Linked DNA regions of Butyrivibrio fibrisolvens. The protein of the gene in region 2 interacts with the protein of the main gene of each other region in a pairwise test. Links are inferred from orthologs where the notes say so. Each region holds a gene or a part of one and is shown on either strand. Other genes may lie near its edges. The genes, in order: panC and I7804_RS13215.

Region 1 (15,898 bases), 2.1 Mb from region 2 along the record:
GCCGGTCTGGATATTAGGAACTTTAAAGCTCACAGCTTCTTTAATATAATCTCCAAAGCTTGTTACCTCTGTGCAATGATCACCTTTACAAAATGCCAAGGCAGCGTCCTCTGACAGGCTCTCCCCGTTTTGACCATCACACAGCTTATCACCTTTCAAAAGCTCATCCATTACGAATCTTCCAACTTTAAGAAGATCCTCAGGATAGCACATAAGCCCTGCCCCGCCTATCTCGTCCCCAAAAGGGTCAGTGATAATATATGCATCTTTGGAAAAAATATATTTCGAAGGAATCTTGGTCCTAAGATAATCAAGCACTCCCATACCGGATAACTTCTTAACAAGAGCCGCAAGAGTATGTGACGATGAAGTATCATAATTAAACACCTTGCCGCTTCTATGAGAAGGCAGTGTGACAAAAAAGCTCTCGACCCAGTTAATATTTATATGGAACTTGTAGGTCGTAGACGTATGACAGGTCTCCATACGAAGCATATCCCTGATCGTCATATCAGAAAGATACGGATGGAATCCCCCTTCAGGCTTATATTCAGAGAAAAAAGTCACGATCTTATCTTCTAAAGATAACTTCCCCTCTTCTATAAGAAAGCCTATAGCAAGAGATACAAAAGACTTAGTAACAGAGAACATCCTATGCATCCTTGAAGCGCTATATGGATAAACATATTCTTCAAATATCCTGCATCCGCCCTGATCTGCCAAAAGACTGTGAATACTCCCGCTTCCGCCATTTAATAACCCTGCCTTTTGTAATCTGTCCCAGATTTTATTAATGCATTCTAAAGCGTTGAATTCATTCATAATGCCATGTTTTAACCTCATGTCGCGAGAAAAGGAAGTAACTAATGCTTCAAATTGGTGGTGCTCGCGACACCAATTTGGGTTTGAAAGTGGAACACTTTCAAACTTTTTACACTCCCAGATAATGATAGATGATATATCCAGCCAGAAGCCATGACACAAGTGCAAGAAGTGCACCGGATACTTTAATAGGCTTTGTGCTCTTAGCATTGCCCTTAGAATCTTTTGCAACGCTGTTTCTTACAAAAGCCTGCGCAAGGCCGTACATACCGATGATCAAAAGAACAATAACTTCTACGTAATACATTTCCCCATCCCCTTTTTATGCTGTTTATTTAGGATTTTTAATAACTATACCACCTCAAACACTCAATTGCACTTGCTTTTTATGCATTTTAGCAAACTTACCACTTGATCAGTGCCATGTCCGAGGAAATCTCACCAAGGTGGTAAGTTTGGCGCATTCTATATCCCACAATGTAATTGTGCTATACTTGTTTTAGGAGGATTATCATGGCTAGATCTAAAAATATCGATATGACCAAGGGACCGATCCTTAAGGAACTGGTCCTTTTTGCTTTGCCGCTACTACTTGGCAATGCTTTTCAGCAGCTTTATAACACAGTTGACAGTGTTATAGTCGGACAGTTTGTAGGTCCCGAATCACTTGCAGCAGTTACCAGTACCGCTGTTATCATCAATACACTTGTAGGACTTTTTGTAGGCTTTTCTACAGGATCTTCTGTAATAATATCCCAGTTCTTCGGAGCCCAGAAAGGTGATATGCTCAGAAAGTCAATTCATACTGCGCTATCTGCAACATTCATCATGGGTATCATCTTTATGATACTGGGCTATTTTATAACACCGCCCCTTATCGTTCTCATGAAGACCGACGTGACAGTTATAGAACCTGCCACAACCTACCTTAGGATCTACTTTTTGGGTATCCTTGGACTTATGTTCTACAACATGACTTCTGCTATACTACGTGCTATCGGAGATTCTGTAAGACCGCTCATGTTCCTGATACTTACAAGCGTCCTTAACATAATCCTGGACCTTGTATTTGTAATCAAATTTGAAATGGGAGTTGCCGGAGTTGCCTATGCCACTATCATCGCACAGTTTGTATCTGCATTCATGGGTATGTTCGTACTGATAAGGTCCAAAGAAAGCTACAGTGTATCCCTTAAAGAGATGCATATAGACACTTCTATACTTAAAAGGATATTTGCAGTAGGTCTTCCCGCAGGACTACAGATGGCTATAATCAGTTTCTCCAATATCTTCGTCCAGAGCTATATCAACAGCTTCGGAGCCGCATCAACGGCAGGCTGGGGAAGTTATGGAAGGATAGATGCTTTTGTAATGCTCCCTCTTCAGAGCATCGCCCTTGCCAATACCACATTTACCGGACAGAATGCAGGCGCCAAAAACCCTGATCGTATCAAACAAGGCATAAGAGTATCACTCCTTCTTGCAATAATCGTGACAATAATCATCTGCGCCGCAGAATACGCAGGAGCTCCGTATATCATTAGATTTTTTACCAAGGATGAAGCTGTTATGAAATACGGCATCATCTTTATAAGATGTAACTGCATGTTCGATTTCTTCTGCTGCTTCAATCAGATTCATGCAGGTGTCCTAAGAGGTATCGGAGATGCAACAGCACCCATGTTCATCATGATATTCAGCTTTGTAGTATTCAGACAGATATACCTTTTTGTGATCACAAGGCTTACACCATCCATATACCCTGTAAGCCTGTCATTCCCTGTTGGATGGATGATGTGCAGCATCCTTATGATGATATATTTCAAACTCAGTCATTGGGAAAAGAAGATTCACACCATCTGACACTATTGATGGCTAAAGCTTTTTTGTAAAAATCATCAAACTTGCAATAACCGTAATCAGTTATAATAGATAGCGAATAGTATAGTAAGCGTCTTAAGAAAAATGCACTTTGCCTGTCATCAAACGCCCTATATGCCAGCATAAGATAACTGGCATAAGGCATTTTCTAAAGTCGCTTAATATAAGAACCAAAAGGAAATTGAAATGAATATAGTATTATACGAACCGGAAATCCCCTATAACACAGGCAACATAGGAAGAACCTGCGTTGCAACCAACACAAAGCTCCATCTCATAAAGCCTCTTGGCTTCAGCCTTGACCAAAAAGAGATAAAGCGTGCTGGCCTTGACTATTGGCCAAAACTTGACTACGAAGTATATGAAAACTTCGAAGACTTTATGAAAAAAAACAATAATCCAAAAGTATGGATGGCCACAACCAAGGCTCATAAGGTCTACACTGACGTATCTTATAAAAGCGATGACTATATAATGTTCGGACCTGAAAGCAGAGGCATCCCGGAAGAAATCCTTGTCGATCATGAAAATGAATGTGTCCGTATCCCCATGTTTGAAGATACAAGATCCATCAATCTATGCAACAGTGTCGCCATCGTATTATATGAAGCATTAAGACAGAACAATTTTGAAGGACTCTCCCTTACAGGAGAACTACACAACCTTCATTGGAAGTAATTGAATTCATATTGTTAAAAAGCAGTTCTTATGATACTGAGAGTACCAAAGGAACTGCTTTTTATAATTTCTAAAATCGTTACTGTATTTAAAAGTTTTTTCACGAAACACTCAGTAAATGCGTATTTTTGATATATACATTTAAGAAATCATTCTCTGCCAATAGTTACTTCTATTCACATAAGCTTCAAAAGCTCTGCCATGATCCCGCCGCACACAAGAGCATCAGACTCAGCTCTATGAGCATCCTGCTGACTTATATTAAAATGCTGAGCCATAGTAGGCTGCTTGTGATCACAAATACCTGTTACATACTTCTTGCAAAGTGCAAGAGTATCAACAAATTTGATATTGGCATCGATCCCAAGCCTTTCAAATGTCGCAGACAAAAAACGCATATCAAAGCTTGCATTATGCGCACATATAATAGTATCGCCTGTGATAGCATCACCCAAAAACTCTACAAATTCAGGATATACCACATCTTCCTTAGGTGAACCTGCCAACATGTCATTGGTGATATTATTTACTCTCGTAGCACTAGCCGGAACCCTCTTACCAGCATTAACAAGTGACCCAAAACTCTTAACTGCCTTGCCATCTTCAAAAAGAACCGCTCCAAGCTCAATGATCCTGTCATTATATGCAGAAAAACCTGTAGTCTCAGTATCAAAAGCTATATAGCGCTTAGAAAGCTTATCCTTGATCTTCTCAACACTCTTTATCTGCATCGTACTAACACCACTTGCCATAACCGCATCTTTTCCTTTATCTGCTTTATCTTTATCTCTATCAGTCCTATTTACAGTTGTCTTCTTTACAATAGCATTTTCTCTATCTGTCTTATTAGTTGTTGTCTTTTTTATAGTTGTCTTATCTATACCAGTTTTATACGGAACTATTGCCTTTTTATCTGACCTTTTAACCAAACTGTCCGCAACATATTTTTCTCTAGCACCTTCAGTAATTTCTTCTTTATATCCTTCTTTACTTTCCGCAATCTTATCCGCAATACTTCTTTTTCCAAACATTATCTCAAGTGCATCCATATCTGCCTCTCTACTAAATTCCTAAATCTTTACTTTAATAATACCCTATCAATAATCAGTCCATCAGCTCACCAAATGATTGTACCATACTTTTTGCTCCAAGCTTAACCTCCTACCACAAGCAAAAACCCCGGCGAGTCGCTTATGATCCGCCGGGGTTGATAATCCATATTAAATTGAATAGAATGCCTGGTTATCGACTACTGTGAAGAGAGTCTTACCATAGAAAGTTTGGCTTCCATCATTCCTCTTAAAAGAAAGAACATTGGCATTGTTAAGATATGAGTACTCTCCGCTTAAAACCTTAAGACAGAGATTGATCATATCAGTACTTGTCTCCTCAGCAGTCCTACTACTTGCCCATGAATAGGTTGAGAACTGATTTTTCTGAGACAGAACGCCCTTGATAGTATTAGGATATGCAGGAGACTTAACACGGTTCATAATAACCTCTGCTACTGCTACCTGTCCGTTAAATGATCCTCTGGCCTCTCTGTATACAACATTGGCCATAAGGACTATCTCTTCCATTGTGAATTCGTAATCATATCCGATAGGGTCTCCTGCTACAAGCGCTGCCTGCGCTGCTGCAAGATCCTGCGCTGCCTGCTGTGCAGCGGCATCTTCCGGAGCCTGATCCTGAGAGGATACATCACCGGCCTGTGCTTCTGCCTGAGAATTATCACTCTCTGAAGTATTTTCTGTTACATCTGTTACGTCAGTCGTCACATCTTGTGTTTCGTTTTCCTGTGCATGAACTACAATAGGCTCAGTAAAACTAAGCACCGCTGCGGCATATGCCATAGCAGTCGCCATGAACAATACTCTTTTTAAACTCTTCATAACATCGGCTGGATCAAATAGATAAGATAATCTTCAAGAATTGAAGATCAGTATAAGTCCCAATCACGGTCTTACAATCATCAGTCCCTCCCCGGACCTGATGCTTATAAAATAAAACAGCCTAACTTCTCCTTATAAATAAAAATTATAGTTTTGTTGCGTTTATTACAACAAATGTAATAATAACAGAAAACCTATCACAAAATCAATCACATTTAGAGGATTTTATGAATTATCTATAAGGAAAAATTTTTAGGCATGTAAACTTTGGCACTTATTTTTGTAAAAATTTCTTGCAATTACATATTGTAGGCAGTTTATAAAGTATTTTAGCGATATAATTGTCAAATCTGCTATTACGAAATGTAAGAGTCAAAAAACACTTTTGACACCTTATTACATATCTTCCAGCCTGCCATGCTTTTCATATGTAGTTGTGCGAACTACCTTGTTATCTCCATCAACAAAGACTACCTGAGGATGATGCTGTTTCATCTCTTCAGGACTCATCTGAGCATATGCCATTATTATGACTTTATCACCTACGCTGACACATCTTGCTGCAGCGCCGTTAAGACATATAACGCCCGAACCTCGCTCTCCGCAGATGGCATAGGTCATAAATCTCTGACCATTATCTACATCTACGATCTGAACCTGCTCATACTCGCAGATTCCTGCCTTATCCATAAGCTCTTCATCTATGGTGATAGAACCTACATAATCAAGAGCTGCCTGAGTTACAACTGCGCGGTGGATCTTGCCTTTAAGCATTGTAAGTAACATGAAAACCTCCAAAAACTAATATCATGATAGAGAAATGAATTAACTGATCTCCTGTCTTTGTCACCATAAGTAAATGAAAAGACAGGGATCAGTTCATAACCTATAATCTATATCTGCGGATATCTAAAACTTTACATTATCAAAAAAGAAAATTATCGATAAGCCTTGTCTTGCCAATATATACAGCCATTGCAAAAAGTGTTCCTTCTTTAACTTCAGTAGCAGGCTCAAGTGTATTAAAATCTGCTGCTGATACGTAGTCGATCTTGGCAAGAGGCTCTTTTTCTATAAGAGCTCTCTGAGCATCAAGGATCTTTGCAGCATCCTTTTCGCCGTTTTCAGCCATCTCTTTACCCAACTTAACTGCTTTAGAAAGAACAAGGGCTGCCTGTCTTTCATCATCACTTAAATATGTATTACGTGATGACTTGGCAAGACCGTCATCTTCACGGATGATAGGACATCCTACGATCTCTATGCCATAAGACATATCTCTTACCATCTTTTTGATAATAGACAGCTGCTGTGCATCTTTCATTCCAAAGAAAGCCTTATCAGGAGTTGCTATATTAAATAGCTTGGATACTACTGTACATACTCCTCTAAAGTGTATAGGGCGAGTCTGGCCGCACAGGCGCTTTGGCATATCATTAAGTATCTCTACATAAGTAGCTGCATCCTCGCCATACATCTCTTCTACTGAAGGGTGAAATACAAGACTTGCACCGTGCTCTTCAAGGAGCCTGCAGTCTCTTTCAAAATCCCTTGGATATGTAGAAAGATCTTCTGTCGGGCCAAACTGTGTAGGATTGACAAAGTCAGATACGATGACTCTGTCGCACTGTGATACTGCCTTATCTACAAGGCTTGCATGTCCTTCATGAAGATATCCCATTGTAGGAACAAGTCCTATTGTGAGACCTTCTTTTCTCCAGGCTCTGACCTGGTCTCTTACTTCTTTGATTGTTTCTGCTTTGATCATATTTCCTCCAATTACCTGTATATCCTCATAGTTTACTATTAGATTATGAAATCCTCTTTATATAGCCTTCTTCACTGTACTTGGCATCAAGGCTCTGCAAGAACTCATCTGAGCAGTCACTCTTAGCATATGTCTGCTCGGGAGTAGGGAATGAGCCGTCCTGAACTGCTGCCTTGTAGTCAGCAAAGGCTTCCTTCATCTGCTGGCCGATCTCTGCAAAGTGCTTCACAAACTTAGGTGATACTCCGCTTGCCATGCCCAGCATATCCTGATATACAAGAACCTGAGCATCACAGCAGCTACTTGCGCCGATGCCGATCGTGATGATATCAAGCTTCTTGCTGATAAGTGCTGCAAGCTTAGGTGGTACACACTCAAGAGTTACTGCAAAAGCACCTGCTTCCTGAACTGCAAGAGCATCCTGAAGTACACGCTCTGCATTAACCTCGCCCTTGCCCTGAACCTTGAATCCGCCAAAAGCATTAACTGACTGAGGTGTCATTCCTATATGAGCTACAACAGGGATACCTGCATCTGTTATAGCCTTGATCTGAGGAGCCATAAGAGCGCCGCCTTCAAGCTTAACAGCACCTGCGCCCGGTGCTTCCTTCATGATCCTGCCTGCAGACTCAAGTGCCTGTGCGGGAGATATCTGATAGCTCATAAATGGCATATCTATAACTACGAATGTATTCTGACAAGCTCTGGCAACGCTTCTTCCATACACGATCATCTCATCAAGTGTTACAGGGAGAGTATCGTTATATCCCTGCATTGTCATGCCAAGGCTGTCTCCAACGAGTATCATGTCGATACCTGCTTCGTCCATAAGTCTTGCTGTCGTGTAATCGTAGCATGTAAGCTGTGCGATCTTCTTTCCTTCTTCCTTCATCTTACGAAGTGTAGCTACTGTCTGTTTCATTTCCTTTTCCCCTTTCGTCAGTCCATTGATATTACAATATGAAACCTTCTGTCATTTCATATCCTCTAACAGCTGACATATATGTGTGTATTGGTTTTCGGGATGTTTCTCTTTAGCAAGATCTGTAAGAACAAGAGATAGATTCGTGTAAACATTTCTTTCGATCTGATCTGTCAAAAGACTCAAATGCTTTTTGACAGTACTGCTGTCACCTCTCTCGACAGGACCTGAAAGTGCAGTTGCAGGGCCTTTTTGCAATATATTCTCAAGATTAGCCCTTGCAAGTGGCCCTATTGCAGCCATAGCTTCTGCATCACTAAAGCCGGCCTCGTTCAGATGTCTCTTGGACATCTCATAAAGTCCGCATACAAGATTTGAAGCGATAGAGCATGCCAGATGATAGCCAGCCTTCATGCTTTCATCCAAAAGCTTTGTCTTAAGTCCGATGTTCTCAAGAAAGTCTACCCATTCGCCTACACCTTCTCTTTTCTCAAGACAAAAAAATACACCCGTAAGTTCCTTATAAGCACTGTATTTGCTACTAAAAGGAAATAACGGATGTATTGCAAATCCTGCTGCGCCGCGGCTCTTAATCCCGGGGAACGCCTCCCCTACAGTCATGGCTCCGCTGCAATGTATTATCTGTTTACCCGATATAGAAAAAGAACTGATCTCTTCATACACAGAAGAAATCTCACCGTCCGGAACAGTTAAGAATATCGCGTCACTCTCTGCTATAAGCTCACCTTGAGTGTCGTAACATTTTGTATTTGTAAATTCTGCTGCTTCAATGGCTGATTCTTGATGCCTACTATAATAGCCGGTCACCTGAACGCCGTGCTCTGAGAAGTATTTTCCCAGATTAAAACCAACTTTACCTGCTCCTATAAATCCAATCTTCATCGCATATCTCCTTATCTAAAAACGGAGGACGCGACTTCATTCCGGACTTTCATTCTCTTGTCGGTACAGTTCCCACTAATGTGGAATACCATCCGCTGGTGCGTGTGCACCATATAGAAATGTAACACTGTAGCCTGCAAAAGTAAATAGGGATGGCGGAAGTGTGGTGGGCCGAGGGCGGGGGGCCGGGAATGCGGATGGTATTATCATAGGCCTCATGTGAAAATAACCTTCGGTTTTCTAATGTCCTGCTACGCTTCCGTGGACATGCTATACTGCAGCTTCGCACGACATAAGAAAACCGAAGAACATTTTCAAAATCGGCCTATGATAATACCATCCGCATTCCCTCATCGCTGTGCTGCCTCGCAATTTCGCTTCGCGCTTATGCTTTGCTAGTGCTCATTATATTCGCTGTTCGCAGATTCCTTATTTTGGAATACGCATAAGGATTGTTATCTGCGCATTTTTATTATTTTGATAATAATCTGATTTGTTATGTGTGATTGTCTATGAAAAAGTCTGTGCATTTTTTAGAACTATTAAAAAGCAAAAAGGACAAATAATCATAAAAACAATCATAAAATGTTGAGAAGATTAGATTTCGGAATGTTTTTTGCAAAAGAACTTCAAAATATGATTATTCGTGTGATTTGTACTTTTTGAATTCGTGATAATATTGCTTTCGTTGTAAATGAAATGAACGAATTTTAGAATACGTTTATTTTCCAAATATGATTTTAAAAAGGTAATCACACGAAAAATGGTAATAGTATTAGTAAATCTCATTGTACTTTTAACTTTATATCTTTCTCTTTGCTTTGTATTTGCAAGGTCTATGGGCATAGTAAAGTGTATTGATCCTGCTAAGGCTTATGAGAAGGAGAACCGCAGGCACTTTCTTGATGGATATAAGAGCTGGGATTGTGAAGAGTATGTTATAAGATCATTTGACGGTTATGAACTTCATTCAACATATATTCCTTCAGCTATTCCTTCCAAGAAGTTTGTGATACTGATCCATTCATCAACATATTGCAGAATAGGCGGTATCAAGTACTTCAATATCTTCAGAAAGCTTGGATATAACGGCATCCTCTTCGATCTTAGAGGTCATGGAGATAATAAGAAGTCTGCTTCTACCTGGGGAAGAAAAGAAAGTAAGGACCTTCTTAGTGTTATCGATGATACTGTAAGAAGATTTGGTGATGATATCACAATAGGTGTTCACGGAGAATGTCTTGGCGGTGTTACAGCGCTTACTGCTCTTAAGTATCATCCCAACATTTCATTTGTAATCGCTGACAGCTGCTACAACTCACTTTATTCTCTTCTATGTAAGCTTGCTCAGCAGATCGCTCACGTATCACCAAAGCTTTTCGATCCTGCTGTAGTCTTCTTCAGACTTATGTTTGGATATTCTTATAAGAAGATATTTACTAAGGACAGTCTTAAAGGCAATACAGTTCCGATCTGTTTCATTCAGGGAGACAGCGACTGTGTAGTACCTGTAGAAGATACCATGGAGCTTGAAGGTTCTACTAACGGCTATACAGAGATGCATATCTTTGAAGGAGCTGACCATACAAGAAATATACTTGCAGATTCCAGACGTTATGAAGAAATCGTGGAAGGTTTCCTATATAGGGTTAACTGCCTTGAGCTTGCAGCAACAGCTTAATAGCCTATTGCTTCCAGTATTTGCCAAGGCAGCAAAATAAGAAATCCCATTCTCGTCATAATCTGTCATTTTCTCATATTAGTAAATCTTTTACTTGCAGGACTTTTATAGTGTGTTTTTGGTGCTATAAAAGTCCTGTATTGTATTTTTTTATAGGACTTTTATGTTTTGGTAATGGAAAACTACCGCCTGGTATTTTGTGTATACAAGATATGGAACATACATTTGTGATAAAATCATTAGTAATATCAATCAAGAACATCACAAATTCAATGCTTAAATGTATTCATTTTCAAACAATGAATTGATGCTTTGAATTTCACCAATACTAAAACAATATTTAAAATATACTCAATGTATGAGGTTAACTATGAGAGACGGAAGCGCTACTGAAGAGAAGATCTTAAAACTTGCCAAGAAGATGATCATAAATGACGGCATTGCCAACCTTGATATGAAAGTCCTTGCAGAGAAAATAGGCTGCAGCAGAAGTACCCTTTACAGGCACTTCTCAAGTAAGGGCGATATCATGATAAAGCTTGTGGAAGAGTCTCTTCAGATCATAAGCAGCTCTTCACAAAACCTTCCAAAAGATATACATTTTGATAACGGATTCGAAGAGTTCTCATGGTATGTTAATGAAAGAGCCAAGGCCCTTATCAAAGAAGTCGATTCTGTAACTTTCATAAGAGATTATGACTGCCTATATACCAATGCTTATCCTCAAAGCAGTCACTTAGAAGGATTCAAGAATTTCATCAAGGGCGATTACCTATCTGATCCATGGTTTATTGCTTTTAAAAAAGGAATGGAAGATGGAAGCATCAGACATTTCGATGATCCTAAGCTTCAGGTCCTGACTATATCCAACGGCCTTTTAGGAATAGCAGAAAGAGTCGTCCCAAGAATTCCTTTCTACATACAGGAACAAGGCTACGGCGAAGAATTCATACTTAATCAAGCCAAGCTCTATCTTAATAGTATTAAGAATCGCTAATTAAACCTTAACTGAGAAAATATCCTCCAAGTTTCTGACAGGGCCTTGCACAATCAAAGCCCCAAATTTGAATTAATAATTATCCTCCTGATACAATCTAATAATTATTATCGCAATTATGTTATAATATTATCGTATCTATAGTTTTTATAGTAAAGCTAATAAAACTTCTAACTTACGTCAAGAGGAGGAGAATCCATGCTTAAAAAGTGTATCGCTGAATGTCTTGGAACCTGTGTACTTGTTGTCTTTGGATGCGGAACTGCTGCCGCCATTGGATGCGACGTATCGGGAGGGTATGTTGCAACCGCTCTTACTTTTGGTCTTGTTATTGTAGCTATGGCATATTCAATCGGTAACATATCAGGATGCCATATCAATCCCGCTGTATCTCTTGCTATGCTTATATCAGGCAAGCTTAGCGTATCAGACTTTATCTATTACATCGTATCCCAGTTTGCAGGTGGTATTATCGGTGCCCTTATCCTTAAGATATTTGCATCATCCGGTGCAATCGATGCAGGACTAGGCTCCAATGGCCTTTATAACGGCAATGTAGGACTATCCATCCTCATCGAGATCATCCTTACATTCGTATTCGTACTCGCAATCCTCGGTGTAACATCAAGAGATGCATTCTCAAACGTTGCCGGTCTTGTAATAGGACTTACACTAACCCTGGTACACCTCCTTGGCATCTACTTCACCGGCACAAGCGTTAACCCCGCAAGAAGCCTTGGACCAGCAATCTTTGCCGGCGGTGATGCCCTCTCATCCGTATGGGTATTCATAGTAGCTCCCCTCATCGGCGCCGCCCTCGCCGCCCTCTGCTACAAATTCCTAGACACCGACAAGTAATCCCCATCAAACTTTAACTATACGCACAATCAACGCGCCATCTTCCCATTACATCATTTCACAAGGACACAATATCCTATCTTTGATGAATGATCAATGGAAAGGTGGCGCTTTATAATTAATCGGCGATAGTCCCACTTGGGAGGCGAAGTATCCGCTAAAGGCTATGCGAAGGTAAGTGGCCCTCGGACGGATAGTATATAAATAATTGGCGCGCTTTTAATTGTTTTACAAAATTTATGAGCGTGATAGATGGAGATTTTTATTCTGCATGGGGTCCGCATGTCTGAGCGTCAGCGAGTTTCGGACCCCAGAATAAAAATTTCCAGATATCATGCCATGAATTGTAAAACAATTAACAGCGCGCCAATTATTTATATACTATCCGTCCGAGGGCTACGTACCTTCGCATAGCCTTTAGCGGATACTTCGCCTCCCGAGTGGGACGTTTCCTCCACTCACCTATACAGAAAATCGTTCACATTGTCCAAAGTGATCTTGGTGTGGGGGAGCCTTATGTAGTGGCCATCTTCTATGCCCAGATCATCAAGACTACTGCCAGTTGCAAGCGCCATTGCAAGATCATACATCGCATGCGCCTGCCCTTCCTTGTCATTGTAGACAGTACCATGCATATATCCAGTCTTAACAGCTTCAAGCCCGCCTATAGTACCATCTATACCATATATAGCCGGAATCTTACTCTTAGCATCCTCCCCATACATATTAAGATAGGCATCTATAGCCCCAAGCGCCATATCATCGTTATTGGCCAGGATCAGCTCTATCTCGGTATTGGACGATATTAACTGCTCTATCTTGCTCTGAGCCTGCGTCCTGTTGAAATTGGCAATAGCAAGGCCCTGCCTGTCAAGTTGCACTCCCTTATTTATAAGAGTCTCTACGCAGTATTCACTTCTTACTATTGCATCCTGATGCCCTGCTTCACCCTGCAGCATTACGTATTGTATAGTTCCATCATTATTAGTATCTATTGTAGATTCTTGTCCCAGTATCTCATCCGCTGCAAGCTCTCCCTGCATGATCCCTGATTCTACCGCATCAGATCCTACGTAGTAGAACTTAGCTGACCTTTGAAGATCCTCTTTGGTCAGTTCCCTGTTGAAGAATATAACAGGTACATCGTACTTAAGTGCCATATCTATGATATGTTCAGGTTCCGTCCTGTCTACCAGATTGATACAGATAACATCACAACCTGTATCTATCATCTCCTGCATCTGATTGTTCTGCTCTTTCGTACTCTGACCGGCATTATAAGTCACAATAGTAACATTAGTATCTGCATAGCTGTTGAACTCATCCATAAGCTGTGTTATGAACGTATCATGAATATCATAAACAGACACACCTATACGAATTGTCTTATTATCAATACTTTTGATATTGCCGCATCCTGACAATGCTGCTGCCATAAGCGCAAGTATCATATATACAGATAACAACTTTGTTCCAATTCCGTTTTTTATTCTATTTTTTATTTTGTTTCTGATTCCTATTCTAATCTCCGATTGGGAAAAGAATCTGCTGATTCCCTTCATCATACATTGTTTCCCCCGTAACATATGCATATCCTACTGTATAGTCGCTAACCCTAAGATGCTCATCTTTTAGGACATCCGAAAGGTTACTTATCACCATATATCCCATTTCATATTCATTGATGACAACCATCCCTTTTATAATTCCCTGATCAAGGTCATTTAAGTTATCGGGAGAGCACCCTACTCCGTATAATTTCAGGTTCCCCAGCTCATTGGTAGGATAGGCATTATAATTATCTACCATCTTGACATAATCAGCTGCCGTCTCTGTGACATCATTATCAAGTGCCACAAGGATATCAGCTTTGTTACTTTTTACAAGCTCTCCAATCTCTCTTTCAGATATCTGCGTTGCTTCCACGCTGAACACTATCTGTGCTCCAGCCTCATTAGCCTTTTCCTTAAAAGAGTCCACGCGTTCCTGTACAGATACAAGTTTCAGATTACCTGCAAGTATACCTATCCTGACACCTTTTAGCTCCCCGTACTCTTCTATGATCCTTGTGGCAAGTTCTGTTCCAACTTCTACACTGTCAGCTCCGGTATATCCCATCTTACTGCTTGCAATCTCATCCTTGTTTACATTGTTGTCAATCAGTTCTATGTAGACATTCTGAGGTATATCCGTAAGTATGTCTGATGCACTACTGCCCGAACACAGCTGCACTATCACTGCATCGGCTCCGTTTTCTATCTCCTGATCTATAAGATTTTTCTCTTTTACAGGGCTACCTTCAAAGTCAGTGGTAACATAGTTGAGCCTTATTCCATTTTCTCTTGCCGCCTGCCTTAGTCCTGTCTGAAAGCTGTCCCATCTTGCGCTATTACTTTCATCTACTATTACAGATATCTGATACTTCTCAGAAGGCCCGTCTACTTTAATAACATCTACAGCACAGACCACAATGCCTATGACTATGACTGTTATGATAGCAAAGAGCCATTTGCTTTCATTAAATATATTCCGCGGATTCAACATCTCTGGCGTTTTCCTCCGAATATTCTATATATGGCATATGAATAGTAACCCTGGTACCCTCATCGGCTTCTGTATTTATCATAAGTCCGAAGTCTCTGCCAAACCTTAGCTGGAGTCTTCTGTGCACATTGATAAGACCTACTCCCGAGCCTCTTGCCCTTGTTCTTCCTTCTTCTGTGAGAAGCCCCTTAGCCTGTTCAGGACTCATACCATATCCGTTGTCTTCAACTTCTATGTAGACATTGTCACCTTTCCTATATCCCCTAACCCGGATACTACCGGGATCTTCCATCCCTTTAACTCCGTAATAGATAGCATTTTCCAAAAGAGGCTGCACTACAAGCTTAACAATACAGCAGTTCATTATATCCTGATCAATTTCATATTTTACAGAAAAAGAGTCTTTGAATCTTACCTTCTGAATATTGGTATAATTCTCTGCATGCTTGATCTCTTCACTTACTCTTATGATATTCCTTCCGTTTGAGAGGCTTATTCTGAAAAGTGATGACAGCTGGGTTATCATATAAACAGCTTCCTTGTTCCTGCCATCTTCTACCATCCATACGATAGAATCCAAAGTATTATAGAGAAAGTGAGGGTTGACCTGAGACTGAAGAGCATCCAGCTCGCTTTTTCTCTTTTCCTCCTGCTCCTTGATGATGTCCGCCATAAGAAGTGATATCTGGTTAAGGAGTTTTTGAAGCGTAGTTCCAAGGTAACGGACTTCATTGGAACCGCCTATGTATACAAGAGGGACACTCCTTTCTGTAACTTCAATATTGTGGATAGATGCCGTAAGCTTCTTGATGGGACTTGAAATCCTTGCAGATATGAGCCTGTTAAGAAGTAGTACCGCCAGCATTACCAGCAGTACTATCAGCACCATAAAAGATCTGGTACTTCTAAGTCCTACCGAAAGGTTCTTAGTAGGTATGACGCTTACAAGTTT
Region 2 (15,893 bases):
TGATGTGGAGCTTCGTGATACACTAAAAGCCAGCATAATGAATGAAGACGGTGAATATGTTAAGATAGACAAGAGAGGCAAGGAAGCCCTTAATTCACAGCTTGTATTTGGTAAGGAAGCATATGAGTATGCAAGTCAGGCAATGGGGGATGTTCGAGATTCAAGAGTTTTTACACCCGAGAGAAGTCCTAAGCTTAGCTGACAGGAAAAAATAGAAAGAGATAGTTGATTTAATGGCAACAAAAATAGTTTTAGCATCAGGAAGCCCCAGAAGAAGGGAACTAATGCAGCAGGCAGGCCTTTCGTTTGAGGTAAAACCTGCTACAGGTGAAGAAATAATAACAAGTAATATACCCCAGGAGGTAGTCAAAGAACTTTCTTTTCAGAAGGCAGCAGAAATCTTTGCAAAAGAGACCGGCAGCAAGGTGAAGCGAGATGAAATCATATTTTTAAGTGATAAAATACTGCAAGAGCTTTCTGTAAATGGCAATTTTGACAAAAAATCATCCGATAAGTTTGGGAATTTTTCGGAAGGAGATATTCAAAGTCCTGTTGTAATAGGCGCTGATACCGTTGTATCATATAAGCAGAAGATACTTGGTAAACCCAAAGATAAAGATGATGCACGTAATATGATATCCGGTATTCAAGGCGATAAGCATGAAGTATATACCGGAGTCACAGTTTTGTGGAAGCAGGATGACAAAGTTCATTCTCTTGTCTTTGCAGAAGAAACGCTAGTTTTTGTATATCCTATGACGGATGAACAGATTGAAGGCTATATCTCAACAGATGAGCCTTATGATAAGGCCGGCGCTTATGGAATACAAGGTATGTTCGGAGTGTATGTAAAAGGTATACACGGAGATTACAATAATGTAGTCGGACTTCCGATCGCCAGACTTTATCAGGCACTTATGAATTACAATTTAGTGTAATGTTGTGCATAATCAGGGGCGATCTGATGCCCGAAAGGAGTAGACTATGCATGATTTTGATGATGACGTACTGGATTATTTTATTGAGAATCAGGGACAGCTTTTTCCTGAAGATGTAGCATCTTCCCGTGAAGAAGCAGAAGCTTTCCTTGAGGACTGCTGCGCTGTAGTAGTCGAGTCTGTTGATGAAGTTATCGAATACTTCGAAGACGCGGGTGTAGACTTTGATGCAGACAGTATCATGGAAGCTTCTGAGGTTTTCGATATAGGAGACGGTCGTTTTCTCATCGTAGAAGGATAAGTTTTCTTTTGAGGGAGATTATCCTATACCCGGATATGGTAAGATCTATAACCTGTCCGGCAGATTATGAAACAGATAAACCGCAGCGTGCTGATTGCTCCGCTGCGGTTTTTGCTTTAAGACTTATAACAATCAGATAGCCTTTTCAATAAAAGGAGCAAGGCCGTCATGATCATTGTCTGATTCTGTGATAACATCAGCATTATCCTTGACCATATCAGTAGCATTGAGCATAGCGATGCCTGTGCCTGCAGCTTTGATCATACTGATATCATTCTGTTCATCTCCTGCAGCAAAAGAGTTTTCAATAGGTATATCAAGATAGTCGCACAGACGAACTACTGCAGAACCCTTACCGGCTTCACTAGGGAAGATCTCAAGATAGTAGGGATTTGAATACATGACAGAAAGCTTATCTGGTGCTATCTTTAAGACTTCTTCTCTGAATCTCTCCATCTTTTCATGATCATGAAGCTCTATGGCAATGCACTTGGACGGACCATATTCGAGCTCTTTAGTAACATCGTCTGTAACAATGTAAGGAGTTTTTATAACTCTTCTATAATAGTCTATGCATTCGCCGTCATCCGGTGTCAGGATGTGATCATCATTGTAGGTATGGATGTGAATATTATGCTCTTTAGCCAGATCAAAACACTTTTTCACAAGATCCAAAGGAATCTGCGCTCTGTAAACCAGCTCTTTATTATCGCAGTCATAGATCTGCCCGCCATTGTAACCTACAAGGAATGTTCCCGGGAAAAAGAGCCCCAGTTCCTTTTGTACATCCATGGCAGAATCTATGGCACGTCCTGTACTTATGGCAAAGTGATTGCCGGCATCTGTAAAACGCTTTAGCGCCTCCATTGTTTTTGATGTGATCTCTTTTTTACTGTTTAATAATGTACCATCAAGGTCAAAGAAAAATATTTTTTTACTCATGGTTAACATAATGAACTTAAATGCGGATTTAGTCAATCTCTTTAAAAGAATCATGTGTTATACTGATAGACGTGTTAATTGGATTTGAACATGAAAAAACGGAAATAACGGAATTGGTTATAGAAAGATGAGGAAAATATAATTATGAGACCTGTAGATTTACATACACATTCAACTGCATCAGACGGAACCTATACTCCCACGCAGCTTATAGATTATGCTCATGAAAAAGGCCTTGCTGCTATAGCTCTTACTGATCATGATACTACTAAGGGTCTTGCAGAGGCTATGGAAGCGGGTAGGAGATATGACGATCTTGAAGTTATCCCCGGAATTGAGTTTAGTACTGATTATGAAGGAAAAGATATCCATATAGTCGGTCTGTACATGCATTATGATGACCCTGAGATCCAGAGAAGACTTCAGGAGTTTGTAGATTCTAGGGTATCCCGTAACAGGAAGATGTGCAGACTTTTGACTGAGCACGGCGTACCTATGGATTTTGATGATCTTCAGGCTGCGTTTCCTGATTCTGTTATTACAAGAGCTCATTATGCAGCATATATGCTTGAAAAGGGCTATATCAAATCAAGACAGGAAGCTTTTGACAGATATATAGGAGATAACTGCGAGTGTTTTGTTCCAAGAGAGAAGATCACTCCCGATATGGCTGTTAAGATGGTCCTTGATGCAGGCGGCGTTCCGATCCTCGCTCATCCAATCCTTTACGGAATGTCTGATGCAAGGCTTAGAAAACTTGTTGGAGAGCTGAAGGAAGCTGGACTTAAAGGTATAGAAGCGATCTATACTACTTATACAGCTTCTGATGAGCGCCAGATAATGGAGATTGCGAAGGATTATGACCTTCTTATAAGCGGAGGATCTGATTTTCATGGCGCCAACAAGCAGGATATAGACCTTGCAGTAGGATATGGCAAGCTCTTTGTACCTGAGACAGCACTTGAGAAGATCAAGGAATCTTTAAACTGACAAAACAGGCAAGTTGTTTACTATGCTTTACACAGTGCCCTTTTTTGTGTACAATACGAAATGGTGCAATTTTTTAATATTATTTTTATAGAACTATCAAAACGCATTATTGCTTCTTATAGTTCGTATATCATATCTATTAGATATCTATGAGGTAAATTATGATTCAGGCAAATGGAGTAACACTTAGAGTCGGCAAGAAGGCTCTTTTCGAAGATGTTAACATCAAGTTCACAGAGGGTAACTGCTACGGTATCATCGGAGCTAATGGTGCAGGTAAGTCAACCTTCCTTAAGATCCTTTCAGGCAAGATCGAGACCACTAACGGTGAGGTCTCTATGACACCCGGTCAGCGTCTTTCATTCCTTGAACAGGATCAGTTCAAGTATGATGACAATCAGGTTCTTAACACTGTAATTGGCGGTAATGCTCGTCTCCTTGAGGTAATGGAGGAGAAAGATGCCATCTACGCCAAGGAAGACTTCACAGATGAAGATGGTATCAAGGCTTCAGAGCTTGAAGCTGAGTTCGCAGAAATGGACGGATGGGAAGCAGAAGCTAATGCAGAATCCCTTCTTAATGGTCTTGGAATCGAGACTGAGCTTCATACTAAGCTTATGAAGGAACTTAATGGTGCACAGAAGGTTAAGGTTCTCCTTGCAAGAGCTCTTTTTGGTAATCCTGATATCCTTCTTTTGGATGAGCCTACCAACCACCTTGATCTGGATGCTATCGCTTGGCTTGAAGAGTTCCTTATAAACTTTGAGAACACAGTCATTGTTGTATCCCATGACCGTTACTTCCTTAATAAGGTCTGCACATATATCGCAGATATCGACTATGGCAAGATCCAGCTCTATGCAGGTAACTATGACTTCTGGTATGAGTCTTCACAGCTCATGATCCGCCAGATGAAGGAAGCTAACAAGAAGAAGGAAGAGCAGATCAAAGAGCTCAAGGAATTCATAGCAAGATTCTCTGCTAATGCGTCTAAGTCCAAGCAGGCTACATCAAGAAAGAGAGCCCTTGAGAAGATCGAGCTTGACGATATCAGACCTTCAAGCCGTAAGTATCCTTATATTGACTTTAGACCTAATCGTGAGATCGGTAACGAAGTTCTTACAGTTGAGCACCTTTCCAAGACTATCAACGGAGTTAAGGTTATCGACGATGTATCATTCGTAATACATCATGATGACAAGGTTGCATTTGTAGGCGGAACAGAGCTTGCCAAGACAACTCTCTTCCAGATCCTTATGGGCGAGATCGAACCTGATGAAGGTACATATAAGTGGGGCGTAACAACATCCCAGGCTTATTTCCCTAAGGACAATACCAAGGAATTCGACAACGATTATACAATCGCTGACTGGCTTACACAGTATTCTGAGATCAAGGATGCTACATACGTAAGAGGATATCTTGGACGTATGCTCTTTGCAGGTGAAGACGGTGTCAAGAAGGTTAAGGTTCTCTCCGGTGGTGAGAAGGTTAGATGCCTTCTTTCCAAGATGATGATCTCCGGTGCTAATGTCCTTCTTTTTGATGAGCCTACTAACCACCTTGATATGGAGTCCATCACAGCACTTAACGAAGGTATGATCAAGTTCAAGGGCGTTGAGCTCTTCGCTTGCCGTGACCACCAGGTTGTACAGACTACAGCCAACAGAATCATGGAATTCCTTCCTGATGGATCACTTATCGATAAGGTTACAACTTACGATGAATATCTTGAAAGCGATGAGATGGCTCGTAAGAGAACTGTATATCAGACAACTGAAGAAGACGAGCAGGACGACTGATATCTACAAGACCGGTGCTTCTTGGCACTGGTCTTTTTGTAAAAAAGGAGAGTTTAAAATGTACTATGTACCGGATGGAACTAAAGTTGCAGGCTTTTATGAATGTAGTGAGTGTGCCAGCAGATTTTTATCAGTTAAGGTAGGACCTAGTCTTGTATGCCCATATTGTGGTAAGGAACCTGATATGGAGATAGGCCCTGATGAGAAGATGCCGGAAGCAGTTGAGACAGCAAAGCTCTTAGAGGTTATTTCTGGAGAAGAGGAAGTTGAGCGCATGGATACACTTTTGTCTCTGGCTGTTACAGGCGGAGATTATAGCTGGATCTGATACACATATTATTAGAATTGATATAAGCTGACATTTTATGTATTTATAACATTGGTATAGATATACGCCGTCCCTATTGTATTTGGTTATAGGGGCGGCGTATTTTACGTGAATATTGACGCGTCAGATTAGTAATATTAGTCATGCCCAACAGTTTAGTTTTATGTGATATTATATAAATAAGGTTTATAGCTTCATTTCATATTTTCATTTTCTAAATTATAGAAATATCTAATAATCTAACAGGGGGAGTCTTTTATGAAACTCAAGCTAAACTATGGGAGAACTATACTTATTGGATTTGCCTTCATGTCTATCTGCATCTTCTGGCAGTTCTATGACAACGAAATTCCCAGGATCTTAAAATATACATTTGGCCTTGGAGAGGGTATTACGGGCTTTATCATGGCTCTTGATAATGTATTTGCACTTTTCCTTCTTCCACTTTTTGGAACACTTTCAGACCGTACTAATACCAAGATTGGTAAAAGGATGCCTTTTATCCTTATAGGAACAGTTGCATCAACCATTCTTTTCCAGATCCTTATTAACTTTGCAAATGTTCCGGGAAGAATTGCTATATTTATAATAATACTTTTGCTTCTATTAGTATCAATGGGAATCTACAGATCACCGGCTGTAGCTATGATGCCTGATCTTACACCGCCTCCGCTTCGCTCACGCGCCAATGCCATAATCAATCTCATGGGTACAGTGGGAGCTGTATATACACTTGCCATGATATCACTTCTGCTTAAAGATGCTGATGATCAGTCAAGGACTAACTATACACCCCTTGCACTTGCAATAAGTATAGCCATGGTAGTGTGCGTTGTTATACTATTTATAACAATCCATGAAAATAGTATACGAGATAAGGTTACCAAAGAAGTCACAGCTGCCGGCCTTTCTATGGATGATGCTGATGATGAAGCATCCAAAAAGGCTGCAAGTGCCGATGAAGAGTCTGCAGGTAGCGCTGCTATGCCTGCTGCAGTAAAGAGAAGTCTTATTTTTCTTCTGATATCAGTTCTTTTGTGGTTTACTGCTTATAATGCTGTGACAACAGCTTTTTCCAGATATGTAGAAGAAGTCTGGGGGCTTAAGAATGGGGCATATGCCAATTGTCTCATGATAGCTACTATTGCAGCTGTTATATCATATCTTCCTATAGGATGGATATCATCCAAGATAGGGCGCAAGAAGACTATACTTATGGGCGTTGCACTTATGAGTATATGCTATCTTGCTGGAGCTTTTGCTACGGGATATTCAAATGCTATAGTTTTTATGTTCGTAATAATAGGATTTGGATGGGCTTCTATCAATGTAAACTCATATCCTATGGTAGTTCAGATGTCCAGCGCATCAGATATAGGCAAGTACACCGGATATTACTATACATTCAGCATGGCTGCGCAGGTATTTACACCTATTGCTTCCGGTATTCTCCTTGAACAGGTCTCATACAGAACACTTTTTCCGTATGCGTTCATATTTTCGACACTGGCTTTTGTTACAATGCTTATGGTAAGACATGGCGATTCTGAAAGACAGGCCTAAGTTACCAAGGCATTATAAGTTATGATCATGAAGGCTTATCTGGCGATGCCTATATGATAGAAATAGACAAGAAATAGGGCTTTTTTGATCTAAAGGTTTGGGTTTGTACAAGACTTTTTTCAAACCCAAACCTTTTTATGATGAAAATTCACAAAAACTTAGCAAAAATTGAGTATTGTTTTTGAAACAAACTCTTGCTATAAAAACAGCTATGTATTAAAATATCATGGTGGTGTTTGTGAGTTTTTTCACAAATTCTGAAGAGGTTGGTAAATTGTAATATGGGTTCTAAGAAAATACTGCTGACATTAGCATCTATACCGGCTGCCTTGGGGGGACTTTATCTGGCTGCTGTTATGCCGAGAATAATCAAAAAACCTTCAAAAAAGCCTTTCGTTGGCAAGTTATATGCTCATCGAGGACTTCATGATAACAATTCCAATGCGCCGGAGAACTCAATGGCCGCTTTTAAAAAGGCTGTAGAAGCCGGATATGGCATTGAGTGTGATGTTCAGCTCACAAGAGATGGTATACCGGTGATCTTCCATGATTTTACTCTGGCCAGGGTAGCAAGATATGATAAGGGATTTGAATCACATTATCCAATACATAATCTTGATGGCAGTCTTGGCGTAAGAGGTAAGGTCGGTGACTATTCTTACGAAGAATTACAGCATTTTCACCTGCTTGATTCTGATGAGAAGATTCCTAAATTTGAGGATTTTCTTAAGATGGTCGATGGGAAGGTTCCGCTTATCATTGAGCTCAAGATAGAAGCCTTTGATACAGGCGTATGTCCTGTAGCGGACGGTCTTCTTAGAAGTTATAAGGGAGATTACTGTATAGAATCCTTCAACCCGCTTGGTCTTATCTGGTACAGGAAGCATCATCCGGAGGTTATGAGAGGACAGCTTGCAGAAGAGTTCCTTAAGGATGAGAAGGATGAGTTTCACTCTAAGATATGGAAGGTGCCTTCGAATCTTCTTCTTAACTTCATAACAAGACCTGATTTTGTGGCTTATAATTACAAACACGAAAGAAACATGTCAAGGCGTATTGTTCACAGGCTCTATCGCAATACGGCAGCTGCCTGGACTATCAAGGATCAGGAAGCTTTGGACAAGGCCAGAGGCAAGTTTGATATATTTATATTTGACAGCTTTATCCCCGACATGAAAGAGAAGGCGGAGAATATGAAAGAAAAAGCTGATCAGTTTATTGAAGAGGGCACGCGTGAATACACGCAGCTTTAATTATTCTTGATAATGTCTGTATGATTAAGGTTCTGTTCAGGAACTAAATGAGATAAAAGAGAATTTAAGTTCGTATTTTGTTTCGTCCATTCGTTTCTGGACAGGGTCTTAAATTATGCAGATGATTATAAAAAATGTATAGGGAAATTGCAGTTTTACAAAAAGCTGCAAAGAAAGGGAAGAAAATGGCTAATAAGTGGGTTTATACCTTCAAAGAAGGTAACATGTCCATGCGCAATCTCCTTGGTGGAAAGGGCGCTAACCTTGCTGAAATGACTGAGATCGGACTTCCGGTTCCACAGGGTTTCACAATCACAACTGAGGCTTGTACTCAGTACTACGAGGATGGTCGTAAGATCAACGACGAAATCATGGCACAGGCAATGGAAGGTGTTGCTTGGATGGAAAAAGAGAACGGAAAGAAGTTCGGAGACCTTGAGAATCCTCTTCTTGTTTCTGTTCGTTCAGGTGCTCGTGCATCTATGCCTGGTATGATGGATACAATCCTCAACCTTGGTCTTAATGACGAAGTTGTTGCAGCAATGATCAAGGGCAATCCTGATCCTGCATTCGAGCGTTTCGTATATGACTCTTACAGACGTTTCATCCAGATGTTCTCTGACGTAGTTATGGAAGTTGGTAAGAAGTATTTTGAGCAGCTCATCGACAAGATGAAAGAAGAGAAGGGCGTTAAGTATGACGTAGACCTTACAGCTGCTGATCTTAAAGAACTTGCTGAGCAGTTCAAGGCAGAGTACAAGAACCAGCTCGGTACAGATTTCCCTTCAGATCCTGTTGAGCAGTTAAAGCTTGCTATCGAGGCTGTATTCCGTTCATGGGATAACCCTCGTGCTAACGTATATCGTCGTGACAACGACATCCCTTATTCATGGGGAACAGCTGTTAACGTAATGCCTATGGTATTCGGTAACCTTAACAACCAGTCCGGTACAGGTGTTGCATTCACACGTGATCCTGCTACAGGTGAGAACAAGCTTATGGGTGAGTTCCTCATCAATGCACAGGGTGAAGACGTTGTTGCAGGTGTTCGTACTCCTATGCCAATCGCACAGATGGAGAAAGAGTTCCCTGAAGCATACGCTGACTTCCTTAAGGTTTGTGAGACTCTTGAGAATCACTACCACGACATGCAGGACATGGAGTTCACAGTAGAGAACAAGAAGCTCTACATGCTTCAGTGCCGTAATGGTAAGAGAACAGCTCAGGCTGCTCTTAAGATCGCTTGCGACCTCGTTGATGAGGGACACAAGACAGAGGCAGAGGCTGTTGCTATGATCGAGCCTCGTAACCTTGATACACTCCTTCACCCTCAGTTTGATGCTGCTGCTCTTAAGGCTGCAACACCACTTGGAAAGGGTCTTGGCGCTTCACCTGGAGCTGCTGCTGGTAAGGTTGTATTCACAGCTGACGATGCAGAAGCTTGGGCTGCAAGAGGCGAGAAGGTAGTTCTTGTACGTCTTGAGACATCTCCTGAAGATATCACAGGTATGAAGGCTGCTCAGGGTATCCTCACAGTTCGTGGTGGTATGACATCTCACGCAGCAGTTGTTGCTCGTGGTATGGGTGAGTGCTGCGTATCCGGTTGCGGCGACATCAACATGGACGAAGAGAACAAGAAGTTCACACTTGGTGGCGTAGAGTTCCACGAAGGTGATACAATCTCTATCGATGGTACAACAGGTAACATCTACCAGGGTATTATCCCTACAGTTGATGCTACTATCGCTGGTGAGTTCGGCCGTATCATGGCTTGGGCTGACAAGTATAGAAAGCTTAAGGTTAGAACAAACGCTGATACACCTGCTGACGCTAAGAAGGCTAGAGAGCTTGGTGCAGAAGGTATCGGTCTTTGCCGTACAGAGCACATGTTCTTCGAAGCTGACAGAATCGCAGCTTTCCGTGAGATGATCTGCTCAGATACAGTAGAAGAGAGAGAAGCTGCTCTTGAGAAGATCCTTCCTTACCAGCAGAACGACTTCGAAGGACTCTTCGAGGCACTTGAAGGTAACCCGGTTACTATCAGATTCCTTGATCCTCCGCTTCACGAGTTCGTTCCTACAGAAGAAGCTGATATCAAGAAGCTTGCTGATGCTAAGAACAAGAGCGTAGAAGAGATCAAAGCTATGATCAATTCTCTTCACGAGTTCAACCCTATGATGGGTCACAGAGGATGCCGTCTTGCAGTTACATATCCTGAAATTGCTAAGATGCAGACAAAGGCTGTTATCCGTGCAGCTCTCAACGTACAGAAGAAGCATGCTGACTGGAAAGTTGTTCCTGAAATCATGATTCCTCTTGTATGTGATGTTAAAGAGCTTAAGTTCGTTAAGCAGGTAGTTGTTGAGACAGCTGATGCTGAGATCAAGGCTGCTGGTGCTGACCTTAAGTACGAAGTTGGTACTATGATCGAGATCCCAAGAGCTGCTCTTACAGCTGATGAGATCGCTAAGGAAGCTGATTTCTTCTGCTTCGGTACTAACGACCTTACACAGATGACATATGGTTTCTCTCGTGATGATGCTGGTAAGTTCCTTAACGCTTACTATGATACAAAGATCTTCGAGAACGATCCATTTGCTAAGCTTGACCAGACAGGTGTTGGTAAGCTCATGGAGACAGCTATCAAGCTTGGTAAGCCTGTTAATCCTAACCTTCACGTTGGTATCTGTGGTGAGCACGGTGGAGATCCTTCATCAGTTGAGTTCTGCCACAAGATCGGTCTTAACTATGTATCTTGCTCACCTTTCCGTGTGCCGATCGCAAGACTTGCAGCAGCACAGGCAGCTATCGCTGAGCAGAACTAATCTAAAAAGTTGTTGTTTTATCTGCGCTTATGGTGGAGATAAAACAGTTGGTAGGGAGCCCGAAAGGGCTCCCTATTGTATTAGTTGAGAGAGTTAGTGGTGACTTCTATGTTTTCGCACCAAAAGACAATAAAACAAACAGACGCCCATTGCTACCGAGTAGTGGGATTCACGTCATTCCTTTATCGTTAGGTCTTAGCAGGTAGAGGAATGGCGTATTTTAATATTTGGAGGTTCTTTATATGAAGTGGATTTATCTATTGATTGCCGGAGCGTTGGAAATCACATGGGCTGTGGCAATGAAAATGTCTAACGGATTTACGGTACTAGTTCCATCGATTGTTACCGGAGTGGGCTACATAGCAAGTGCAGTGTTTTTAGCAATTGCACTTAGACAGTTGCCTTTAGGTACTGCCTATGCTATGTGGACTGGAATGGGAATACTTGGAACGACGCTGCTTGGTGTATTTCTTTTTCATGAAAAGCTATCGGTTCCACAGGTAATATGTGTTATTCTTATTGTAGTTGGAATTGCAGGACTTAAGATTCTTGCAAAAGAATGAGGATAAAAGGGAGCAACATGGCAGAAGAGATTTTTGACATCGTAGATGAAAATGGGCAGCCTACGGGCGAGACAGTGACCAGATCAAAGGCGCACGCTGAAGGCATCAGGCATAGAACAGCTCACATATGGGTGGTTCGTAAAAATGGTGATAAGACAGAGGTTCTTTTACAGAAGCGAGCTATGAATAAGGATTCTTTTCCAGGCAGATATGATACTTCATCAGCTGGGCATATTCAGGCTGGTGATGAACCATTAGAATCTGCTATTAGAGAATTGTCGGAGGAGCTTGGTATTCAGGCAAGTCCAGATGATTTGCATTTCGCAGGAACATTTCCAATTCAGTATGAAAAGGAATTCCATGGCAAGCCTTTTAAGGATAATGAAATCGCATTCGTCTATGTCTATGACGAGGAGGTAGGAATTGATAACCTTACCATCCAAAAGGAAGAGCTGGACAGTGTAGAGTGGTTCGACCTAGAGGAAGTATATCAGGCATGCCAGCCACCAAGGGATGAGAAGTTCTGTGTTCCTATGGGCGGACTGGAGATAGTTTGTAAATACGTTAAAGCAGATGAAAGAGAAATGTAGACTACAGTTTGAAATGTTGCCACATTTCAGGTGATAGCAACTGGAATGTGGCGCTTTTGGCGTGGTGAGAATAATACTACGAATTGTTAACTATAGTGCTAGCAGTGCCCGGATGCACGGAGGATCAGATAGCTCATACCCTTCGCTTTATGCTTAAAAAGGGAGGTCTTGCATTAAAGGATGACGTATACTCATTGAATGCAAGCATGGATGATCAGCTCCGTGAATATATAAGCGATCTGGTATCCTATGGACTAACGCAATATGAGATCACTTATAAGAATTCGGAGAAGTTCTTGCTATGGCATAGCTATCGTATGGATCAGGTTCAGCTCAAGATGCTCAAGGATCCTGACCACAATCAGAAGGGTACATATTTCTACGGAGATGAGGCTATTGTGTTTGCTTCTCTTAAGAAAGAAGCTTCAATAGAAGAGCGACTTGCATACAAGGATAAGTTCCTGGCACCGGATATGTTTCAATGGGAATGCGAGAACAACATATCTAGTAGGGATCTGCAGGCACTTAGGCTATGTAAGTATGTGCACCTGTTTATACGTAAGACCAAGGATGAGCATGGGATTACGCAGCCCTTTATATACGCTGGTGAGGGTCAGTTCTCCAATGAGAGGAAGCAGGAGAAGCTTGACTCTAAGACCGGGAAAAATAATGTGACGTATCTGTATGATATACCGATGAAGACTGAGCTGCCGGATTATTTGAGGTATGATTTTGGGATCGCGCAGTAGTCTAACAGGAGCTATAGGAACCTCACAAAACAGCATTGTATGAATTGAATTGTCGCTTGCTTGAAGCATGTTAAATCGAGGGATTGGAGGGGAAAACATGTTAGAAATATTAAAAGCGAGGTTTCAGGATAATAAGAATCTTCATATGGGACTGAGTTGGCTTGACGTGGAGAAACGTTTGCTTGAGCATCCGGGCTCCATGGACGTTTTGAGAAGGATGGAGGAGAGCGGCGGAGAACCGGATACCATCGGCTATGACGAAAAGACGGGAAAGCTAATTTTCTGCGACTGCGCAAAGGAGTCTCCTTCTGGGCGCAGAAGCCTGTGCTATGACGAAAAGGCATTACAGGGGCGTACTAAAAACCCGCCGTCAGGCAGCGCCGAATGGAAAGCAAAAGAAATCGGCGTTTTGATCATGACGGAGGAACTCTATCGCCGACTGCAAAGTCTCGGGGAATTTGATTTGAAAACGTCAAGTTGGATCACTACGCCGGATGATATTCGCGACAAGGGCGGTGCATTGTTCTGCGAACGACGTTACGGAAGGGTTTTCACATTCCATAACGGGGCGGATTCGTACTATTCCGTGCGCGGGTTCAGAGGTTATACGCTTATATAATTAGACATAGGCCAGTACACTGGGGTCACCCAGATTGTACTGGTCTATTTTTAAATATAATAGTTGACAATAGCAACAATTGTAATTATCATTTATAATCAAAAGGAGGTTTGACTATGGATAAAGTAAAAGTGTTTCGAGAATATACCAGAGAACTGGAGCGTAATCTTGATAATATGAATACTACGGATTGTTGTAAGTGCCTTGTTACCACTTCTCAGTGCTTTCTTGTAGTTGAGATTGGACGTAGTCCCGGCATCTGTGTAAAAGAATTGGCAAAAGTACTTAAACTTGATAAAAGTGCAGTAAGTAGATCTGTAGAAGAACTTGTGCAAAAAGGTTTTGTCACTAGAGAACCTTCTAAAACAGATCGTAGATGTGTTGTTCTTACTCTGACCAAAGAGGGAGAAGCTCGTTTCAATAAGATTGAGAATGATATGTATGATAAGTTTAAAGAAGTGTTCTCAAGAATTCCAAAAGATAAGCAAGACCAGGTTCTTGAAGCATTAAGAATATATAACGAAGCATGCGATAAAGTGGAGGACAAATGTTGTGATTAGACCAATGATTGATAATGACTGGGAAAGAGTATCAGAGATTTACAAGCAGGGGATGGAAGGCGGTACAGCAACTTTTAATACAGAGTGTCCTAGTTTCGAGGAATGGGATAAGGGACATATTAAGGATTGCAGATTTGTATATGAAGAAGATGGTAAGGTAATCGGCTGGGTTGCAATCAGTCCCACATCAAGCAGATGCGTTTATAAGGGCTGCGTTGAAATGAGCATCTACGTTGATCAAGAATACCGAGGACATGGCGTTGGAACTGCACTTGTAAATGAGTTAATTAAAAGGTCAGAAAAGGCAGGATTTTGGAGTATATATTCAGCAATAATCTCTATTAACAAGGCAAGTATCGCATTACATAAGAAGTGTGGTTTTAGAGAAATCGGATATAGAGAAAGAATTGCGAAGGACAGATTTGGAGAATGGCAGAATACAACCTTGATGGAGTATAGAGCTTCATAAGGTGAAGAAAGTGGTAGGTGTTGAAAGTGATAGGCGATTTTTTCATGAAACAGATACTTGGAATGAAGTGGCTAAATGAACTGATAGGTGATTTCCTTTCGTTAATAGGAGCTGATTTAGAATCAAGACTGGGAGGCGGAATACAGTTCTTTTTATATGATGTAATAAAGATAACAATTCTCTTGTGTGTTCTTATCTACTTGATTTCTTATATTCAAAGCTATTTCCCACCGGAAAGAAGTAAGAAGATCTTAGGGCATTTTCATGGTATTTGGGCAAACTGTATTGCAGCACTTTTGGGAACCGTGACACCTTTTTGCTCGTGCTCCTCAATTCCGCTGTTCATTGGATTTACCAGTGCTGGACTCCCTCTTGGTGTGACTTTTTCGTTTCTGATATCTTCGCCTATGGTAGATGTTGGAAGTCTGATTCTTCTTATGAGCATCTTTGGTACAAAGGTGGCGATTATCTATGTTATGCTGGGACTTGTGGTCGCAGTAATTGGAGGGACTTTAATAGAGAAGCTTCACATGGAAGATCAGGTAGAAGAGTTTATTCGAAAGGCATCTGCTGTAGACATTGATTCACCATCCCTTACACAGAAGGAACGCCTTATCTATGCAAAGGATCAGGTGCTTGAGACTTTAAAAAAAGTTTTTCCATATATTGTCATAGGTGTAGGAATTGGAGCTGTAATACATAACTGGATACCACAAAGCTTTGTCGAAGGAATACTTGGAAGAAAGAATTCATTTGGTGTGATGCTGGCTACCATAGTTGGTATTCCGCTGTATGCTGATACTTTCGGAACTATATCTATTGCTGAGGCATTACTATATAAGGGGGCTCAGCTTGGAACTGTGCTTGCATTTATGTTAGGTGTGACTACGCTTTCTCTTCCGTCACTAATCATGCTAAAGAAAGCGATCAAAACAAAGCTTCTGGTTGTTTTCATTACCATATGTGTAGTTGGAATTGTAATAGTAGGATATCTGTTTAATCTAATGCAAGGAATGATTTTGTAGGAGGAAAAGAAAATGGTTTTATTTAGTTTTGGTAAGAAAAAAGAAGAGGAGAAAAAGACTTCATGTTGCTGCGCATGCAATTGTACTACGGAAAACATGCAGGCTGCGGAAGAAGAAAAAAGTCTAAAAGGAGTAAAGATCCTTGGCGGAGGCTGTGCAAAGTGTAATGAGCTAGAAGCAGCAGTTATTGAGGCACTAACGGAACTTGGTATGGATACGATCATCGAACATGTAAAAGAGTATGAAAAAATAGCCGCCTATGGAGTTATGACAACACCTGCATTGGTTGTAGATGGTAAGGTTGTATCTTATGGTAAAGTACTTAAGAAACACGAAGTCGTAAAGATTTTGAAAGACGTTAGAGGATTGTGAAATA

Evidence for each region.
Region 1: the proteins of I7804_RS13215 (region 2) and panC interact in binary tests that used the Escherichia coli proteins (3 or more experiments, as listed by UniProt). The link is inferred for Butyrivibrio fibrisolvens from one-to-one orthologs.

What each region holds. Positions count from the first base shown.
Region 1 is NZ_CP065800.1:1,033,810-1,049,707, reverse strand. Bases 5,121-7,916 are described here. They hold panC (pantoate--beta-alanine ligase), read right to left. Parts: upstream 7,042-7,916; coding sequence 6,199-7,041; downstream 5,121-6,198. Other genes in these bases: panB (3-methyl-2-oxobutanoate hydroxymethyltransferase), read right to left, coding at 7,085-7,916; panD (aspartate 1-decarboxylase), read right to left, coding at 5,670-6,059; I7804_RS04260 (cell wall hydrolase), read right to left, coding at 5,121-5,273. Also shown: I7804_RS04285 (serine hydrolase domain-containing protein), read right to left, coding at 1-843; I7804_RS04280 (hypothetical protein), read right to left, coding at 932-1,129; I7804_RS04275 (MATE family efflux transporter), read left to right, coding at 1,336-2,685; tRNA (uridine(34)/cytosine(34)/5-carboxymethylaminomethyluridine(34)-2'-O)-methyltransferase TrmL, read left to right, coding at 2,890-3,381; I7804_RS04265 (PolC-type DNA polymerase III), read right to left, coding at 3,558-4,430; more of I7804_RS04260, read right to left, coding at 4,602-5,120; more of panB, read right to left, coding at 7,917-7,963; I7804_RS04240 (Rossmann-like and DUF2520 domain-containing protein), read right to left, coding at 8,015-8,866; I7804_RS04235 (alpha/beta hydrolase), read left to right, coding at 9,630-10,547; I7804_RS04230 (TetR/AcrR family transcriptional regulator), read left to right, coding at 10,906-11,544; I7804_RS04225 (MIP/aquaporin family protein), read left to right, coding at 11,743-12,402; I7804_RS04220 (galactose ABC transporter substrate-binding protein), read right to left, coding at 12,861-13,967; I7804_RS04215 (substrate-binding domain-containing protein), read right to left, coding at 13,924-14,946; I7804_RS04210 (histidine kinase), read right to left, coding at 14,921-15,898. UniProt on the Escherichia coli protein: Catalyzes the condensation of pantoate with beta-alanine in an ATP-dependent reaction via a pantoyl-adenylate intermediate.
Region 2 is NZ_CP065800.1:3,158,888-3,174,780, reverse strand. Bases 10,518-13,308 are described here. They hold I7804_RS13215 (NUDIX hydrolase), read left to right. Parts: upstream 10,518-11,522; coding sequence 11,523-12,095; downstream 12,096-13,308. Other genes in these bases: I7804_RS13205 (DUF4256 domain-containing protein), read left to right, coding at 12,942-13,308; I7804_RS13210 (DUF3427 domain-containing protein), read left to right, coding at 12,245-12,844; I7804_RS13220 (DMT family transporter), read left to right, coding at 11,185-11,505; ppdK (pyruvate, phosphate dikinase), read left to right, coding at 10,518-10,942. Outside these bases: I7804_RS13270 (RNA degradosome polyphosphate kinase), read left to right, coding at 1-202; I7804_RS13265 (Maf family protein), read left to right, coding at 234-938; I7804_RS13260 (hypothetical protein), read left to right, coding at 985-1,239; I7804_RS13255 (Cof-type HAD-IIB family hydrolase), read right to left, coding at 1,372-2,181; I7804_RS13250 (PHP domain-containing protein), read left to right, coding at 2,326-3,171; I7804_RS13245 (ABC-F family ATP-binding cassette domain-containing protein), read left to right, coding at 3,333-4,973; I7804_RS13240 (hypothetical protein), read left to right, coding at 5,032-5,301; I7804_RS13235 (MFS transporter), read left to right, coding at 5,560-6,864; I7804_RS13230 (glycerophosphodiester phosphodiesterase family protein), read left to right, coding at 7,146-8,117; more of ppdK, read left to right, coding at 8,303-10,517; more of I7804_RS13205, read left to right, coding at 13,309-13,463; I7804_RS13200 (MarR family winged helix-turn-helix transcriptional regulator), read left to right, coding at 13,580-14,023; I7804_RS13195 (GNAT family N-acetyltransferase), read left to right, coding at 14,016-14,492; I7804_RS13190 (permease), read left to right, coding at 14,537-15,517; I7804_RS13185 (thioredoxin family protein), read left to right, coding at 15,530-15,889.